Regions from separate parts of the Pantoea sp. Lij88 genome, predicted to be linked through region 1. Evidence: predicted binding sites of a transcription regulator. Region 1 holds the regulator's gene; each other region holds the start of a gene.
The links. Region 1 encodes sigma-54, which starts transcription at its own class of promoters, with help from an activator protein. Its sites were predicted from a motif close to GTTGGCACANNTTTCGCTNT; they were not measured.
Positions count from the first base shown of each region.

Region 1 (5,409 bases):
CTACGGTAATCCTGCCACCTTCTATCAGATGCAGGACAGCGGCAAGCCGGTTCAGGGCCACGCCTCAAAACTGCACTACGAACTGGCTAACGATTTCGTTGAACTGACCGGCAATGCTTTCATTGAGCAGCAGGACAGCAACATCAAAGGCGATCGTATTACCTACCTGGTAAAAGAGCAGAAAATGCAGGCTTACAGCCAGGGCCAGAACAAGCGCGTTACCACCGTACTGGTGCCGTCGCAACTTCAGGATAAAGGTTCGTCCAACAGCGGAAAGAAGAGTAACTGATAGCTATGGCCACATTAATCGCAGAAAACCTGGCGAAGGCATATAAAGGCCGTCGCGTGGTAGAAGATGTCAGTCTGCAGGTAAAGTCCGGCGAGATTGTCGGCCTGCTCGGCCCGAACGGTGCCGGTAAGACCACCACCTTTTATATGGTGGTGGGCATTGTCCCGCGTGACGCTGGCCGCATTATTATTGATGACGAAGATATCAGTATCCTGCCGCTGCATGCGCGTGCGCGTCGTGGCATTGGTTATCTTCCCCAGGAGGCGTCGATTTTCCGTCGCCTCAGCGTCTACGATAACCTGATGGCAGTACTGCAGATTCGTGATGATCTGACCGAAGAACAACGGCAGGATCGCGCCCGTGAACTGATGGAAGAGTTCCACATCGAACATCTGCGCGACAGCATGGGTCAGGCACTTTCCGGTGGTGAGCGACGTCGTGTTGAGATCGCACGCGCGCTGGCCGCTAACCCTAAGTTTATCCTGCTGGATGAGCCCTTCGCCGGTGTCGATCCGATTTCCGTTATCGACATCAAGAAAATCATTGAGCATCTGCGGGACAGCGGCCTCGGCGTGCTGATTACCGACCACAACGTGCGCGAAACGCTGGCGGTGTGTGAGCGGGCTTATATCGTCAGCCAGGGCCACCTGATTGCGCATGGCACACCCAATGAAATTCTTGCGGATGAGCAGGTTAAGCGGGTTTATTTGGGTGAAGAGTTCAGACTCTGATAAGGTGTCGTTAATACCGATGTTTACCTGGGAACTACCATCCTGTCTATGAAGCAAGGTTTACAACTCAGGTTCAGCCAACAGCTGGCAATGACTCCACAATTGCAGCAGGCGATTCGTCTGTTGCAACTTTCTACGCTTGAACTCCAGCAGGAGTTACAGCTTGCTCTCGAAAGCAACCCGCTGCTTGAGCAGACTGACCTGCATGAAGAGATCGACTCCCGGGAATCATCGGAGTCTGAGGCGCTGGATACACGCGAAGCGCTTGAGCAGAAAGAGATGCCCGATGAACTGCCGCTGGATGCCACCTGGGATGAGATCTACACAGCAGGCACGCCTTCCGGCACCGGCACCGATTATCAGGATGATGAGTTACCGGTTTATCAGGGCGAGACCACGCAGTCACTTCAGGACTATCTGATGTGGCAGGTCGGACTGACGCCTTTCAGTGACACCGACCGCGCCATTGCCACCTCTATCGTCGATGCTATTGATGACACCGGATATCTCACCGTTTCGCTAGAGGAGATCCTCGACAGTATCGGCAACGATGAGCTTGAAGCGGATGAAGTTGAAGCGGTACTGAAACGCATCCAGCGCTTTGATCCTATTGGTGTTGGTGCGCGCGATCTGCGTGACTGTCTGCTGGTTCAGCTGTCGCAATATGCCCCCGAAACGCCGATGCTGGCAGAAGCACGCCTGATCGTCAGCGAACATCTCGACCTGCTGGCGAATCACGATTTCCGCAGTCTGATGCGGGTGACGCGCCTCAAAGAAGAGGTGCTGAAAGAGGCGATGCTGCTGATTCAGTCGCTGGACCCGCGTCCGGGTCAGTCGATCAACACCAGCGAGCCGGAATATGTCATTCCCGATGTGCTGGTGCGTAAGGTCGGCACCCGCTGGACGGTGGAACTCAATGCCGACAGCGTTCCGCGTCTCAAAATCAATCAGCACTATGCGGCAATGGGTGGCGCCACGCGCAACGACAGCGACAGCCAGTTCATTCGCAGTAACCTGCAGGAAGCCCGCTGGCTGATTAAGAGTCTGGAAAGCCGCAATGATACGCTGCTGAAAGTGACGCGCTGCATTGTTGAACAGCAGCAGGCGTTTTTCGAGCAGGGTGAAGAATTTATGCGTCCGATGGTGCTGGCGGACATCGCCCAGGCCGTTGAGATGCACGAATCAACCATTTCCCGTGTAACCACGCAGAAGTATCTGCACAGCCCGCGTGGCATTTTTGAACTGAAGTACTTTTTCTCCAGTCACGTTAATACTGAAGGTGGCGGCGAAGCCTCCTCGACAGCGATTCGTGCCCTGGTGAAGAAATTAATTTCGGCGGAAAATCCAGCCAAACCCTTGAGCGACAGTAAACTGACCTCCATGTTATCTGATCAGGGGATTATGGTGGCACGGCGTACCGTCGCCAAATATCGTGAGTCTTTATCCATCCCGCCATCGAACCAGCGTAAACAACTGGTTTGAAAGAAATGAGAAGGAAGACCTATGCAGCTGAACCTGACCGGACAACACGTTGAAATCACTGCACCTCTGCGTGAATTCGTTAACGGTAAATTTGCCAAACTGGAACACTATTTTGAACATATCAATCAGGTCTATATTGTCCTGAAGGTTGAGAAAGTCACTCAGGTGGCGGACGCAACCCTACACGTGAATGGTGGCGAGCTGCACGCCACATCCGAAGCGGAAGATATGTATGCGGCAATTGATGGGCTGATCGACAAGCTCGCCCGTCAGCTGACCAAACACAAAGATAAACTGAAAAAACACTAACCTTCACGCTAGCGACGCGCGCCTGCCGCGCAGAGCCGACAGGATGGGGCGGATAATCCGCCCCGTTTTGTCATCTGAGTAAGCGCCGATTGTCTCAGGCGTTAAGACGCGCTGGCGGTGAATGGCCTGGTGAACACGCAAGTGAAACGATAATGAACAACGATCTCACACTGGAATTGAGCACAGTGCTTTCGCCAGACTGCACCCGCAGCGGCGTACACTGCCAGAGCAAAAAACGTGCGCTGGAAATTATCAGCGAACTGGCCGCTAAGCAGCTCAACCTGCCGCACCAGACGCTTTTCGAAGCGATCCTGACCCGCGAACGCATGGGCAGTACCGGTATCGGTAACGGGATAGCGATTCCTCACGGCAAGCTGGAAGAGGATACGCTGCGCGCGGTTGGGGTGTTTATCAGCCTCGAACAGCCGATTGCGTTTGATGCCGTCGACAACCAGCCGGTCGATCTGTTGTTTGCTTTACTGGTCCCGGCTGACCAGTGCAAAACACACCTGCATACCCTGTCTCTGGTGGCGAAGCGTCTGGCAGATAAAACGGTCTGCCGTCGTCTGCGTGCTGCGCAGAGTGATGAAGAGCTCTACGCCATTATTACGGAAGTCCAGACAGAGCAGTAACGCGTCTTTACCGGCCGGGTGCCGGTTTTAAAACGGGAGAGAAGGTCATGGTGCTGATGATCGTTAGCGGTCGTTCAGGCTCGGGGAAGTCAGTGGCGCTCCGCGCGCTGGAAGATATGGGGTTCTACTGCGTTGATAACCTGCCGGTCGTGCTGCTGCCTGAGTTAGCTAACTCACTGGCTGAGCGCAATATTTCGGCAGCGGTCAGTATCGACGTGCGTAACATGCCTGAATCCCCTGAAATTTTTGAAACCGCACTGAATAATCTGCCTGACACATTTTCACCTCAGTTGCTGTTCCTCGACGCCGATCGCAACACCCTGATTCGTCGTTACAGCGATACGCGCCGTCTGCATCCCCTCTCCAGCAAAAACCTGTCGCTGGAGAGCGCCATCGATGAAGAGAGCGATCTGCTGGAGCCGCTGCGTTCACGTGCCGATCTGATTATCGATACCTCAGAGATGTCGGTGCATGAGCTGGCAGAGATGCTGCGTACCCGTCTGCTCGGCAAGCGTGAACGCGAGCTGACCATGGTGTTTGAATCCTTTGGCTTCAAACATGGCATCCCGATTGACGCCGATTATGTGTTTGACGTGCGCTTTCTGCCCAACCCTCACTGGGATCCGAAACTACGCCCGATGACCGGCCTCGATCGTCCTGTGGCGGCCTTCCTTGATCGTCACACTGAAGTGCATAACTTTATCTACCAGACGCGCAGCTATCTTGAACTCTGGCTGCCAATGCTGGAAACCAATAACCGTAGCTATCTTACCGTGGCGATTGGCTGTACCGGCGGCAAACACCGCTCAGTTTATATCGCAGAACAGCTGGCGGATTACTTCCGTTCGCGCGGTAAGAATGTACAGTCACGCCATCGCACGCTGGAAAAGCGCAAATCATGACCGTCCGACAAACTGTAGAAATCAAAAATAAGCTGGGCATGCATGCCCGCCCGGCAATGAAGTTATTTGAGCTGGTACAGAGCTTTGATGCCGAAGTGTTGCTGCGCAATGAAGCGGGCACAGAAGCCGAAGCCAGCAGCGTGATTGCGCTGCTGATGCTCGACTCGGCCAAAGGCGGGCATATCGAGATTGAAGCCAGCGGCCCGGAGGAAGTTCCGGCGCTGGCTGCGGTCATTGAGCTATTTGAAGCGGGCTTCGATGAAGATTAAGGCTTAGTCGAGCTTATTACGCTGCAGGAAGCCCTCGCCGCCCAGCTGGCGCATCTGACGCAATATCCACTGCTGCCGCTCCCTGACATAGCCTGAGGGCGCAGCAGCACGATAACGAATCGGATTGGGCAGAACTGCCGCCAGCAAAGCGGCGTCTGCGGCGGTCAGCCGGCTGGCAGGCTTATGGAAGTAGCGCTGTGAAGCTGCCTCAACGCCAAAGATGCCGGGTCCGAACTCTGCAATGTTCAGATAAACGGTCAGAATGCGTCGCTTCGTCCACACCGTCTCAATCCCTACCGTCAGACCCGCCTCCAGACCTTTACGCACCCAGCTGCGACCATCCCATAGGAACAGATTCTTCGCAGTCTGCTGTGACAGCGTGGACGCCCCGCGCATCCGGTTGTCGCTTTTATCCAGTACGGACTCGATCGCCGCCACATCAAAGCCCCAGTGAGTGGGAAACTTTTGATCTTCTGAGGCGATAACGGCCAGTCCCATCCAGGGCGAAATCTCGTCATGGCCAACCCAGTCTGAATGAGCAACATAACTAAAATCACCGCGTAACCAGGCACCGATCTGTCGCTCAGTCATCACCGCTGAGAACGGCACCGGTAAGAATGAAAAGAGTAAAATTCCCGCCAGCCATACTCCCAGCCACACCAACAGGACGCGACCCGCAATCCGTCTGATACGCTGTCCGACGCTTCCTTTATGCTTGTTCATGCAATCTTCCCATACCTGTTGCAGATGTTAATCAATCACTCATGTAATCACTGCCATTAACGCAGTCTTTTT
Region 1 covers NZ_CP118269.1:3,572,714-3,578,122, forward strand. The annotation lists gene lptA (lipopolysaccharide ABC transporter substrate-binding protein LptA) at 1-289, shown strand, start outside; gene lptB (LPS export ABC transporter ATP-binding protein) at 295-1,020, shown strand; gene rpoN (RNA polymerase factor sigma-54) at 1,069-2,502, shown strand; gene hpf (ribosome hibernation promoting factor) at 2,524-2,811, shown strand; gene ptsN (PTS IIA-like nitrogen regulatory protein PtsN) at 2,964-3,443, shown strand; gene rapZ (RNase adapter RapZ) at 3,491-4,345, shown strand; gene npr (PTS phosphocarrier protein NPr) at 4,342-4,614, shown strand; gene mtgA (monofunctional biosynthetic peptidoglycan transglycosylase) at 4,618-5,337, opposite strand.

Region 2 (5,409 bases), 1.3 Mb from region 1:
ATATTCGCGCACGGGGTCGTCATCAATATCCAGCAGTCTGTTTTTCACCTCCAGCAGCCGGGCGGTGCCATCAGCCCGTTCCAGCAGCGTCCCGAGACGGATAAAGTGCATCGCGTCGCTGCGGAGCAGGGTACCGAACATGGCCCCACGGAACAGATGAGAGCGTTCTTTCACCCAGTCAAAGAAGGCGTCGGCACCGTCTGAGCCGATGCCCTGACGGCGTATCGACTTCATCCCGATCCAGGTGGCATTGATACATTCCCAGACTTCGGATGACAGGCTGCCCCGCACCGCATGCGCGTTATTCCAGCCCATCTGCAGGCAACTGAAGATGCTGCTGTAATTCCGGTTATCCAGGGCGAAAAAACTGACCAGATTGGGCATCGTCAGTGTCGGCCAGGTCTCAGCATATAGCTCGCTGGTGCTGGTCAGGTTGAGCGGTACCAGCAGATCATGAGTCCCCCCGTTGCGGATGGGCATCATCGACAGCTTGTTGGTAACGTCCAGCACCCGGGCGATATTTTCTGCCCGCTCCAGATAGCGGGCCATCCAATAGAGTTCACTGGCAGTCCGGCTCAGCATATATCATCCTCCAGTACCCAGGTGTCCTTGGTTCCGCCGCCCTGTGACGAATTGACGACCAGCGATCCTTCCGTCAACGCGACGCGGGTAAGCCCGCCGGGCACCAGTCGGATCTCCGCGCCACTGAGCGCAAAGGGGCGGAGATCGATATGACGTGGTGCCAGGCCCTCGTTGACAAACGTGGGGCAGGTGGACAACGCCAGCGTGTTTTGCGCGATGTAATTCTGCGGACGCGCCAGCAACAGGTCACGGAAGTGGGCAAGCTCAGCTTTGCTCGCGGCGGGGCCAATCAACATGCCGTAACCGCCAGCGCCGTGAACCTCTTTCACGACCATTTTTTCGAGGTTGGCCAGCACATACGACAGCTCATTTTTATGCCTGCACTGCCAGGTTGGCACGTTGTTGAGGATCGGTTCTTCCTGCAGATAAAAGCGCACCATATCCGGTACGTAGGGGTAGATAGATTTGTCATCAGCCACGCCAGTGCCGATGGCATTGGCCAGCACGACATTGCCCGCCCGGTAGACCGACAGCAGTCCCGGTACGCCGAGCATGGAGTCCGGGCGGAACGCCAGCGGATCGAGGAAGGCGTCGTCAACCCGACGATAGATCACATGTATTCTGCATGGCCCGGCAGTCGTGCGCATGAACAGCATGCCATCCTTCACAAACAGATCGGCGCTTTCAACCAGCTCAACGCCCATCTGCTGGGCCAGGAAACTGTGCTCGAAGTAAGCACTGTTAAAGCGGCCAGGGGTCAGGACCACTACGGTGGGATCGTTGACGGGTGAGCTTTCGCGAAGCGTTTGTAAAAGATGCGACGGATAACGTTCTACGGGAGCAATGCGTTGCTGGGCAAACAGTTCCGGGTAGAGCCGCATCATCATTTTGCGGTTCTCCAGCATATAGGAGACGCCGGAAGGTGTGCGCAGGTTATCTTCCAGGACGTAATATTCGCCATCACTGTTACGCACCATATCCACGCCGACAATATGTGCATAGATATTGCGATGAAGATCAACGCCCTGCATACAGGGTTGATACTGTTCGTTAGCCAGAACCTGTTCTGCCGGAATGATTCCCGCCTTCAGAATATGCTGTTCATGGTAGATATCGTAGAGGAAGGCGTTGAGCGCCTGCACACGCTGGCGGATGCCGGCATCGAGCATGGCCCATTCAGCGGCCGGAATAATACGTGGCACGCTGTCGAACGGGATCAACCGTTCTGCACCATTATCGTCATCGTAGACATTAAACGTAATCCCTACCCGGTGAAACAGGAGGGCGGCTTCTTCCCGCTTGCGCTGTACAGCCTGATGATCAGCCTGTTGCAGCCATTGCCAGTAGGCGGCGTAGTGGTCACGGTGTTCGCCTTCAGCCAGAAGCATCTCATCAAAAAAGGGTGAAGCGGAGAGATTGATATTCAGCATCGTCACCTCGCAGACGTTAAAGGCTGTCATCTATCCAAGCATAAAGTGTGCCAGCCTCAGAAGAAGCGTAACGGTGCAAAGCCATGATGTTGTGGCGTTAAAAGCCCCTTTATGGTGCAGGCCTGGCGCGGGCGTGTCTTAATATGGCGCTTAGTAACTCGTGAGGGGCAAAAAACTGGCCACGGTTCTGGCGTTTGTCAGCCCAAGAGTTCTGATTCAACAGCCCTCAGATTGGATGATGTCTGAGTGGGCTGTCCTCCCGGAATTGCCTCACTTTTCTGAAATGTAAATGTAATTGATAACTGTTCTCGTTTTCATTATTGTTTGCCCTTCTTCAGGGAAACGAAAAGGAATCGGAAGAAGATGAATTATCATCAGAGAACAGGTAAAGCGCTTTCCGGCAAACAGATGGCTGCAGGATTCGCAGGACTCACCTTCGGGTTGATCAGTGTGACGGCGCAGGCGGTCACCGTCACAGACGTGGCGGGACGCACGGTCACCGTGCCGGATGAGGTTCAGCGTGTAGTACTCGGAGAGGGCCGGTTGTTCTTCGCCCTTTCGCTGCTCGAAGGCCAGAAACCTTTTGATCGTATCGTCGGCTGGCAGGGCGATTTCCGTAAGCTTGACCCGCAAACCTACGCCACGTATCGGGCGAAATTCCCGCAAATCGACAACATCCCGCTAATTGGCACGACCAGCGCTGACACCATCAGCCCGGAAAAAGTGCTGACGCTGAAACCGCAGCTGGCGATTTTCGGTTTGTCGGGTCATGGTCCGGGGAAAGGCAGTGAGCTGGTGAAACAGCTGCAAAACGCCGGTGTCCCCGTCGTGTTTGTCGATTTCCGCACTTCTCCGCTCAAAAACACCCTGCCGAGTATGGCGCTGCTGGGTAAAGTCCTGAACCGGGAGAAGCAGGCGCAGGACTATATCCGCTTCTATCAGGACAACATCAAACGCGTCACCGATGTGACCCGCGACATTCCTCAGCCGGATAAACCGAAAGTCTTTATCGAACTGCGCGCTTCGACAGCAGATGAATGTTGCCGCTCAGCCGGGAACGGCAACATGGGTGACTTTATCGATCTGGCGGGCGGCGTGAATATCGCTAAACCTCTGCTGCCGGGCCCTCTTGGTCAGGTGAATCTGGAAAAAGTCATCGCCGAGCAGCCGGATGTGTATCTGGTGAGCGGGGGAGCCAGACCGCCGAAAGCCGGTGAGCTACCTGCCGGTTTAGTGCTGGGCGCGGAGACCACACCCGAACAGGCGAGCGCCAGCCTGAAGCCGCTTCTGGCGCGTAAAGGGATCAGCACGCTAAAAGCGGTCCAGGATGGCCGTAGTTTTGGCATCTGGCACAACTACTACAACTCCCCCTATAACGTGCTGGCCGTGCAGTTCTTCGCCAAAGCATTTTATCCGCAGAAGTTTGCCGATCTCGATCCGCAGCAAACACAAAAACAACTCTATAAACAGTTCCTCGCCGTCGAACCGACCGGCACTTACTGGACAGAGTAAAAGGGACTTTGCCCCGCCTGCCGGGGCGTTTTACCTCACGGAGAGAAAAGATGGTTAAGGTTAAATTTACACCGGCTGTTAAAGCCGGGCTGCTCGCACAGCTGATTGCTGCTGCGATGCCGGTCATGGCGGAAGACGCCAGAGAAGTGAAAGAGAATGAAGATCAGATGGTGGTGACGGCCTCCGCTATCGAACAGAACCTGAAAGATGCGCCAGCCAGCATCAGCGTAATCACCCGCGAAGACCTGCAGAAAAAACCGGTACAAAACCTCAAAGATGTGCTGAAAGACGTTCCCGGCGTACAGATCACCAATGAAAGCGACAACCGTCAGGGTGTCAGCATCCGTGGACTGGGCAGCGGCTATACGCTAATCCTGGTCGATGGCAAACGCGTCAATTCCCGCAACGCCGTATTCCGCCATAACGATTTCGATCTGAGCTGGATCCCCGCGGAATCAATCGAACGTATCGAAGTGGTACGCGGGCCGATGTCATCCCTTTACGGCTCTGACGCGCTGGGCGGCGTGGTCAATATCATCACCCGTAAAGTCGGCACGCAATGGCACGGCACGCTGAGCGCCGATACCACCGTTCAGGAACACCGCGATCGCGGCGACAGCGGCAACGGTAATTTTTTTGCCAGCGGCCCGCTGGTGGACGATTTACTGGGCGTGAAAGTGTACGGTGCGCTGGGTAAACGCGAGAAAGATCAGGCCAGTTCTGCCAGCGGCAGTACCGGTCAGCCGCGCATCGAAGGCTACACATCGCGCAACGGCAGTGTCGAATTCTCACTGACGCCCGATAAAGATCAGGACATCACGTTCGGTTACGGGATGGATCGTCAGGATCGTAACTCCGACACGCTGGATAAAAACCGTCTCGAACGCGAAAACTACTCGCTCGGCCACACTGGCCGCTGGGGAGGGGCGAATACCGAACTGCGTCTCTACGGTGAAAAAATCGAAAACAAAAACGCCCAAACCATCACCTCGAAAAACAACGCTCTCGACGGCAAAGTGGTCATCCCGCTGGGCAATTACACCCAGTTCCTGACGTTCGGCGGCGAATACCGCAACGATAAACTGGAAGACGCGGTGAACATGAAAAATGGCGGCAGTACGCAGGCGAACCAGTATGCGCTGTTCCTGGAAGATGAATGGCACATCTTCGAAAACCTGGCGCTCACCGGCGGCGTGCGTATGGATGACCACGAAAACTACGGCGTGAACTGGAGTCCGCGTGCTTATCTGGTCTACAACGCCACTGATACGGTCACGATGAAAGGCGGCTGGGCATCCGCTTTCAAAGCGCCTTCGCTGCTGCAGCTCAGCCCGGACTGGCAAAGTGCCTCGTGCCGTGGCAGTTGTAATGTTGTAGGCAGTAAGGATCTGAAGGCGGAAACCAGCGAAAACGTAGAGTTCGGCCTCTATTACGCCGGTCAGGAAGGCCTTCTTGAAGAGGTGACCGCCAGCGCAACGGTGTTCCAGAACGATATCGACGACATGATTACGGTTATCCGCACCGCTAACCGCAGTCTGGCCCCGACCTATCAGAACTTTGCCGGATTTGATGCCAGCGGCAATCCGATCTTCCGCTATTACAACGTGAATAAAGCCCGGATCCGCGGGCTGGAAACCGAACTCGGTCTGCCCGTCACCGACAGGCTGAACCTCAAACTGAATTACACCTACAACGACGCCCGCGACCTGAGTAACGGCGGCAACAAACCATTATCCGCACTGCCGTTCCACACCAGTAATGCGACGCTTGACTGGAAACCGCTGGAGGAGTGGAGCTTCTATCTTTCCGCTAACTACAAAGGGAAGAGCCGCACCGTGACTGACGGCAACGCTACGCCGGGCGGATACACCATCTGGAATACCGG
Region 2 covers NZ_CP118269.1:955,242-960,650, forward strand. The annotation lists gene PU624_RS08390 (alpha-E domain-containing protein) at 1-582, opposite strand, end outside; gene PU624_RS08395 (circularly permuted type 2 ATP-grasp protein) at 576-2,012, opposite strand; gene PU624_RS08400 (ABC transporter substrate-binding protein) at 2,421-3,524, shown strand; gene cirA (catecholate siderophore receptor CirA) at 3,575-5,409, shown strand, end outside.
Region 2: a site for sigma-54 is predicted at 2,048-2,067, ahead of PU624_RS08395 (circularly permuted type 2 ATP-grasp protein). Genes of this name have one in related genera too.

Region 3 (5,409 bases), 470 kb from region 1:
CACGCTCTACCAGCGCAACAGCCTCATCAATATCGAACGGTTTAGGCAGATAATCAAAGGCACCCTGCTGATAGGCGCTGACGGCCGCATCCAGATCCGAATGCGCTGTCATTATGATGACCGGAAGCATCGGATGACGCTGTTTAATCTGTTTCAGCAGCGCCAGGCCATCCATACCGGGCATGCGAATGTCTGACAATAAAACGTCCGGGGTTTTGGTTGAGAGGGCATCCAGCACCTCGCTAGCGCTATCAAAAGTCGCGCAGCTCAAACCGGCTCCAGTGAGCGCGCGTTCAAGCACCCAGCGGATGGAGCTATCGTCATCGACGATCCAGACTATCCCTCGTTGCATAGAAACCTCACTGGCGAATAGGCAGGTAAACCGAAAATTCGGTATGTCCCGGCCAACTGTTAAATTCTATTTTTCCTGAATGTTGATCAATCAGGCTACGGGCGATGGAGAGGCCTAAACCGGTTCCGCCTTCACGTCCGCTGACCATCGGATAAAACAGCGTATCCTGCAGCTGGGCCGGAATGCCGGGGCCATCATCTTCAATATCAATTCGTGCCACCAGGCGATAACGCGTGCCGTGCAGCGTCAGCTGGAAGGCCGTACGGGTGCGGATAATAATGGTGCCGCCTTCGTCGCCCAGCGCCTGAAGCGCATTGCGCACTACGTTAAGCAGCACCTGTTCGATCTGGTCGGGGTCGTGCGGCAGTTCCGGCAGGCTGGGATCATAATCCCGCACCAGCGAGACATTCTCCGGCAGCTCCATCGACACCAGATTAACCACCCGTTCAGCCACCTGATGAATGCTCTGTGTGATGTGCATGCCCGGCTGCTGTGGTCCTAACAGACGATCAACGAGATTCCGCAACCGGTCGGCCTGTTCAATAATGACTTTGGTGTATTCATTCAGCGAGGGATCGGGCAGGGCGCGGGATAAAAGCTGTGCCGCACCGCGCAATCCACCCAGCGGATTTTTAATCTCATGGGCCAGGCCGCGAACCAGATCGCGAGCGGCCACCTGCTGGGCGTGCTGTAACTGCTCCTGACTGAGGCGACGCTGATTATCCATCGGCGCCATTTCCATCAGAATTAAGCCATCGGGTAACCGCTGGGCGGTCAGCGACATAATATGTGCGCGACCATCTACCACCAGCGTGACCTCACTGTCAGTAAAGCCCTGGCCAGCCTCAAGACTCTCGCGCATCACCTCGATATTCAGCGAAAAGTAGCCGGTTAATTCCGGTAACGGCGTGCCGAACAGTTTGCGTGAGCTTTGCGCCAGTAATTGCTGCGCCGCCGGGTTGGCGTAATGAATAACCAGATCGTTATCCACCAACAAAATACTGTTGATTAAAGCGTTGAGAATCTGCCCTGCATCGGGCAGAGAGCCAGTTGCCATACAACGTTCCTCTGCACTAATTAGGTGCATTTTAGTCTTAAAGCCGAAAAGAGGGCGAATGAACGGTGAATTCGCGGAGAAAAAAGCCCATCCGAAGATGGGCTAAAAGTTTCCACGGCAACAAAATCGTTTGACCAGTTAAACGCTGTAGTACAGCTCGAACTCAACCGGGTGTGGCGTCATGCGAACGCGATCCATCTCTGCTTTACGCAGTTCAATGTAAGCATCGATCGATTCGTCAGTGAATACACCGCCACGAGTCAGGAACTCGCGGTCTTCGTTCAGTGCATTCAGCGCTTCTTCCAGAGAGCCTGCAACTTTTGGAATCTCAGCTTCTTCTTCCGGTGGCAGGTCATACAGGTTCTTATCCATCGCATCGCCAGGATGGATTTTGTTGATGATGCCATCCAGGCCAGCCATCAACAGCGCGGTGAACGCCAGGTATGGGTTAGCCGCTGGATCCGGGAAGCGCGCTTCGATACGACGGGCTTTCGGGCTGGCAACAACCGGGATACGGATTGAGGCTGAACGGTTACGGGCAGAGTAAGCCAGCATAACCGGTGCTTCGTAACCCGGGACCAGACGCTTGTAAGAGTTGGTCGTTGGGTTCGCCAGGGCGTTGATCGCTTTAGCGTGCTTGATGATACCGCCAATGTAGAACAGCGCCATTTCAGACAGGCCGCCGTACTTATCGCCGGCAAACAGGTTCTGGCCACCTTTAGAGAGTGACATATGGCAGTGCATGCCTGAACCGTTGTCGCCAAACATTGGCTTCGGCATAAAGGTCGCTGTTTTGCCGTAAGCGTGAGCCACGTTATGCACGACATATTTGTAGATCTGAATTTCGTCAGCTTTTTTGGTCATGGTATTGAAGCGGGTTGCCACTTCGTTCTGACCCGCAGTCGCCACTTCGTGGTGATGCGCTTCAACAACCAGGCCCATCTGCTCCATTGTCAGACACATAGCAGAACGGATGTCCTGTGATGAGTCTACTGGTGGAACCGGGAAGTAGCCGCCTTTCAGACCTGGACGGTGACCTTTGTTACCGCCTTCGTACTCTTTACCGGTGTTCCATGCCGCTTCGATATCATCGATAGCCACATGTGAACCGGAAGTCGATGAACCGAAACGGATGTCATCGAACAGGAAGAATTCTGGTTCTGGTCCAAACAGCACGGTGTCCGCGATGCCGGAAGAGCGCAGGTAATCTTCAGCGCGCTTAGCAATAGAACGTGGATCGCGGTCGTAGCCCTGCATAGTGCCTGGCTCAAGAATGTCACAACGGATGATCAGCGTAGAATCTTCGAAGAAAGGATCCATGACTGCCGTGGTGGCGTCAGGCATCAGCACCATGTCTGATTCGTTAATGCCTTTCCAGCCGCCAATAGACGAACCATCGAACATTTTGCCTTCTTCGAAGAAGTCAGCGTTAACCTGGTGAGCAGGGATCGTAACGTGCTGTTCTTTACCTTTGGTATCGGTAAAACGCAGGTCAACAAACTTAACTTCATGCTCGTTCATCATCGAGAGAACGTGTTCAGCGGACATACTCAACTCTCCTGGAAATGGTCTTTCATTATCTACATGGCGAGGAAACGTCGTTTCCGGAATCCGTTGCGGGAAAACCACTCCCTGACCAACCTCTTCCGGCACGCTCTTCAACCGACATCTGACTGGCGTTTACGCTTGATTTAGATAAAGCGAATTCTGTGCCAACTTTCCCGATGTTGCTTAAATCGCCTTGTGCTGCACCTTTTTGTCATAACGCGGCTGCACCACGGTGGTTTTGTTGCACCATTAAAGTGCTTTATGGTGATCTTGTGGCACTATTTTGGTGCGTAGGACCAACTTAGTGCATTTTCTGCACCGGGAACAGGGCAAATTTGCGTCTATTCAATAAACTTGCAGTGAAAAGTGTGATGGTGTTCAGTCTTTCGCTTAATCAGTGTACAATAACGCGCTATTTCTAATGCCTGAGGCAAAGCTGTGATCGAAAATTTGCGTAACATCGCCATCATCGCGCACGTTGACCATGGAAAGACCACCCTGGTTGACAAACTGCTGCAACAATCCGGTACTTTTGATGCCCGTACCGAAGCAACAGAGCGCGTGATGGACTCCAATGATTTGGAGAAAGAGCGTGGGATTACCATCCTCGCAAAAAACACCGCCATTAAGTGGAATGACTACCGTATCAACATCGTTGATACCCCGGGACACGCCGACTTCGGTGGTGAAGTTGAGCGCGTCATGTCCATGGTGGACTCGGTGCTGCTGGTTGTAGATGCGATGGATGGCCCTATGCCGCAAACCCGCTTCGTGACCAAAAAAGCGTTCGCGCATGGTCTGAAGCCGATTGTGGTTATCAACAAAGTAGACCGCCCTGGTGCGCGTCCGGATTGGGTTGTTGATCAGGTGTTTGACCTGTTCGTAAACCTGGATGCCACTGACGAGCAGCTCGACTTCCCTATCATTTTCGCCTCGGCGCTGAATGGTATTGCTGGTCTTGAGCACACCGACATGGCTGACGATATGACCCCGCTGTACCAGGCGATCGTTGACCACGTTGCGCCTCCGCAGGTTGAGGCTGATGCCCCACTGCAGATGCAAATCTCTCAGCTGGACTACAACAACTATCTGGGCGTGATCGGCATCGGCCGCATCAAGCGCGGTAAAGTTAAGCCTAACCAGCAAGTCACTATCGTCGATAGCGAAGGCAAAACCCGTAACGGTAAAGTCGGTAAAGTGCTGACTCACCTGGGTCTTGAGCGTATCGACAGCGAGCTGGCAGAAGCGGGCGATATCATTGCTATCACCGGTCTGGGCGAGCTGAACATCTCTGACACTATCTGTGATCCACAGAACGTGCAGGCGCTGCCAGCACTGAGCGTCGATGAGCCAACCGTAACCATGTTCTTTAACGTCAACACCTCACCGTTCTGCGGTAAAGAAGGTAAGTACGTGACTTCACGTCAGATCCTTGAGCGTCTGAACAAAGAGCTGGTTCACAACGTGGCACTGCGTGTTGAAGAAACTGAAGATTCTGACGCGTTCCGCGTATCAGGTCGTGGTGAACTTCACCTGTCAGTTCTGATCGAAAACATGCGTCGTGAAGGTTTCGAGCTGGCGGTATCCCGTCCGAAAGTTATCTTCCGCGAAATCGATGGCCGTAAACAGGAGCCATTCGAAAACGTTACGCTGGATATCGAAGAAACGCATCAGGGTTCCGTTATGCAAGCCATGGGCGAGCGTAAAGGCGATCTGAAAAACATGGATCCGGATGGCAAAGGCCGCGTACGTCTCGACTACGTGATCCCAAGCCGTGGCCTGATTGGCTTCCGTAACGAATTCATGACCATGACTTCCGGTACCGGTCTGCTCTACTCTACTTTCAGCCATTACGACGATATCCGTCCGGGCGAAGTAGGCCAGCGTCAGAACGGCGTACTGATCTCTAACGGTCAGGGCAAAGCGGTCGCGTTCGCGCTGTTCGGTCTGCAGGATCGCGGTAAGCTGTTCCTGGGCCATGGTGCAGAAGTCTATGAAGGCCAGATCATCGGTATTCACAGCCGTTCTAACGATCTGACAGTTAACTGTCTGACCGGTAAGAAACTGACCAACATGCGTGCTTCAGGTACTGATGAAGCAACGACCCTGGTTCCACCGCAGAAAATGACGCTGGAACAGGCGATCGAGTTCATCGATGATGACGAACTGGTCGAAGTGACTCCACTGTCAGTGCGTATCCGTAAACGTCACCTGACTGAAAACGACCGTAAACGTGCTTCACGTGGTCCTAAAGACGCATAATTGCGCCTTTAAATGATAAAGAGCCCCGCCTGCGGGGCTTTTTTTTTGCCTGAAATCCGGGATTCTCCAGCCGGGCCAGCGAATAGTTGTGGGCGTCGCTGCGCGCTTAACCCACCTGCCGGCGTTTACGCTTTTCTCTCCGCGAGTGCCTGTTCAGCCTGCACTTTTGCCGCTAGAGTGAATACTCCAG
Region 3 covers NZ_CP118269.1:95,318-100,726, forward strand. The annotation lists gene glnG (nitrogen regulation protein NR(I)) at 1-352, opposite strand, end outside; gene glnL (nitrogen regulation protein NR(II)) at 360-1,409, opposite strand; gene glnA (glutamate--ammonia ligase) at 1,548-2,957, opposite strand; gene typA (ribosome-dependent GTPase TypA) at 3,396-5,219, shown strand.
Region 3: a site for sigma-54 is predicted at 3,107-3,126, ahead of glnA (glutamate--ammonia ligase). Genes of this name have one in related genera too.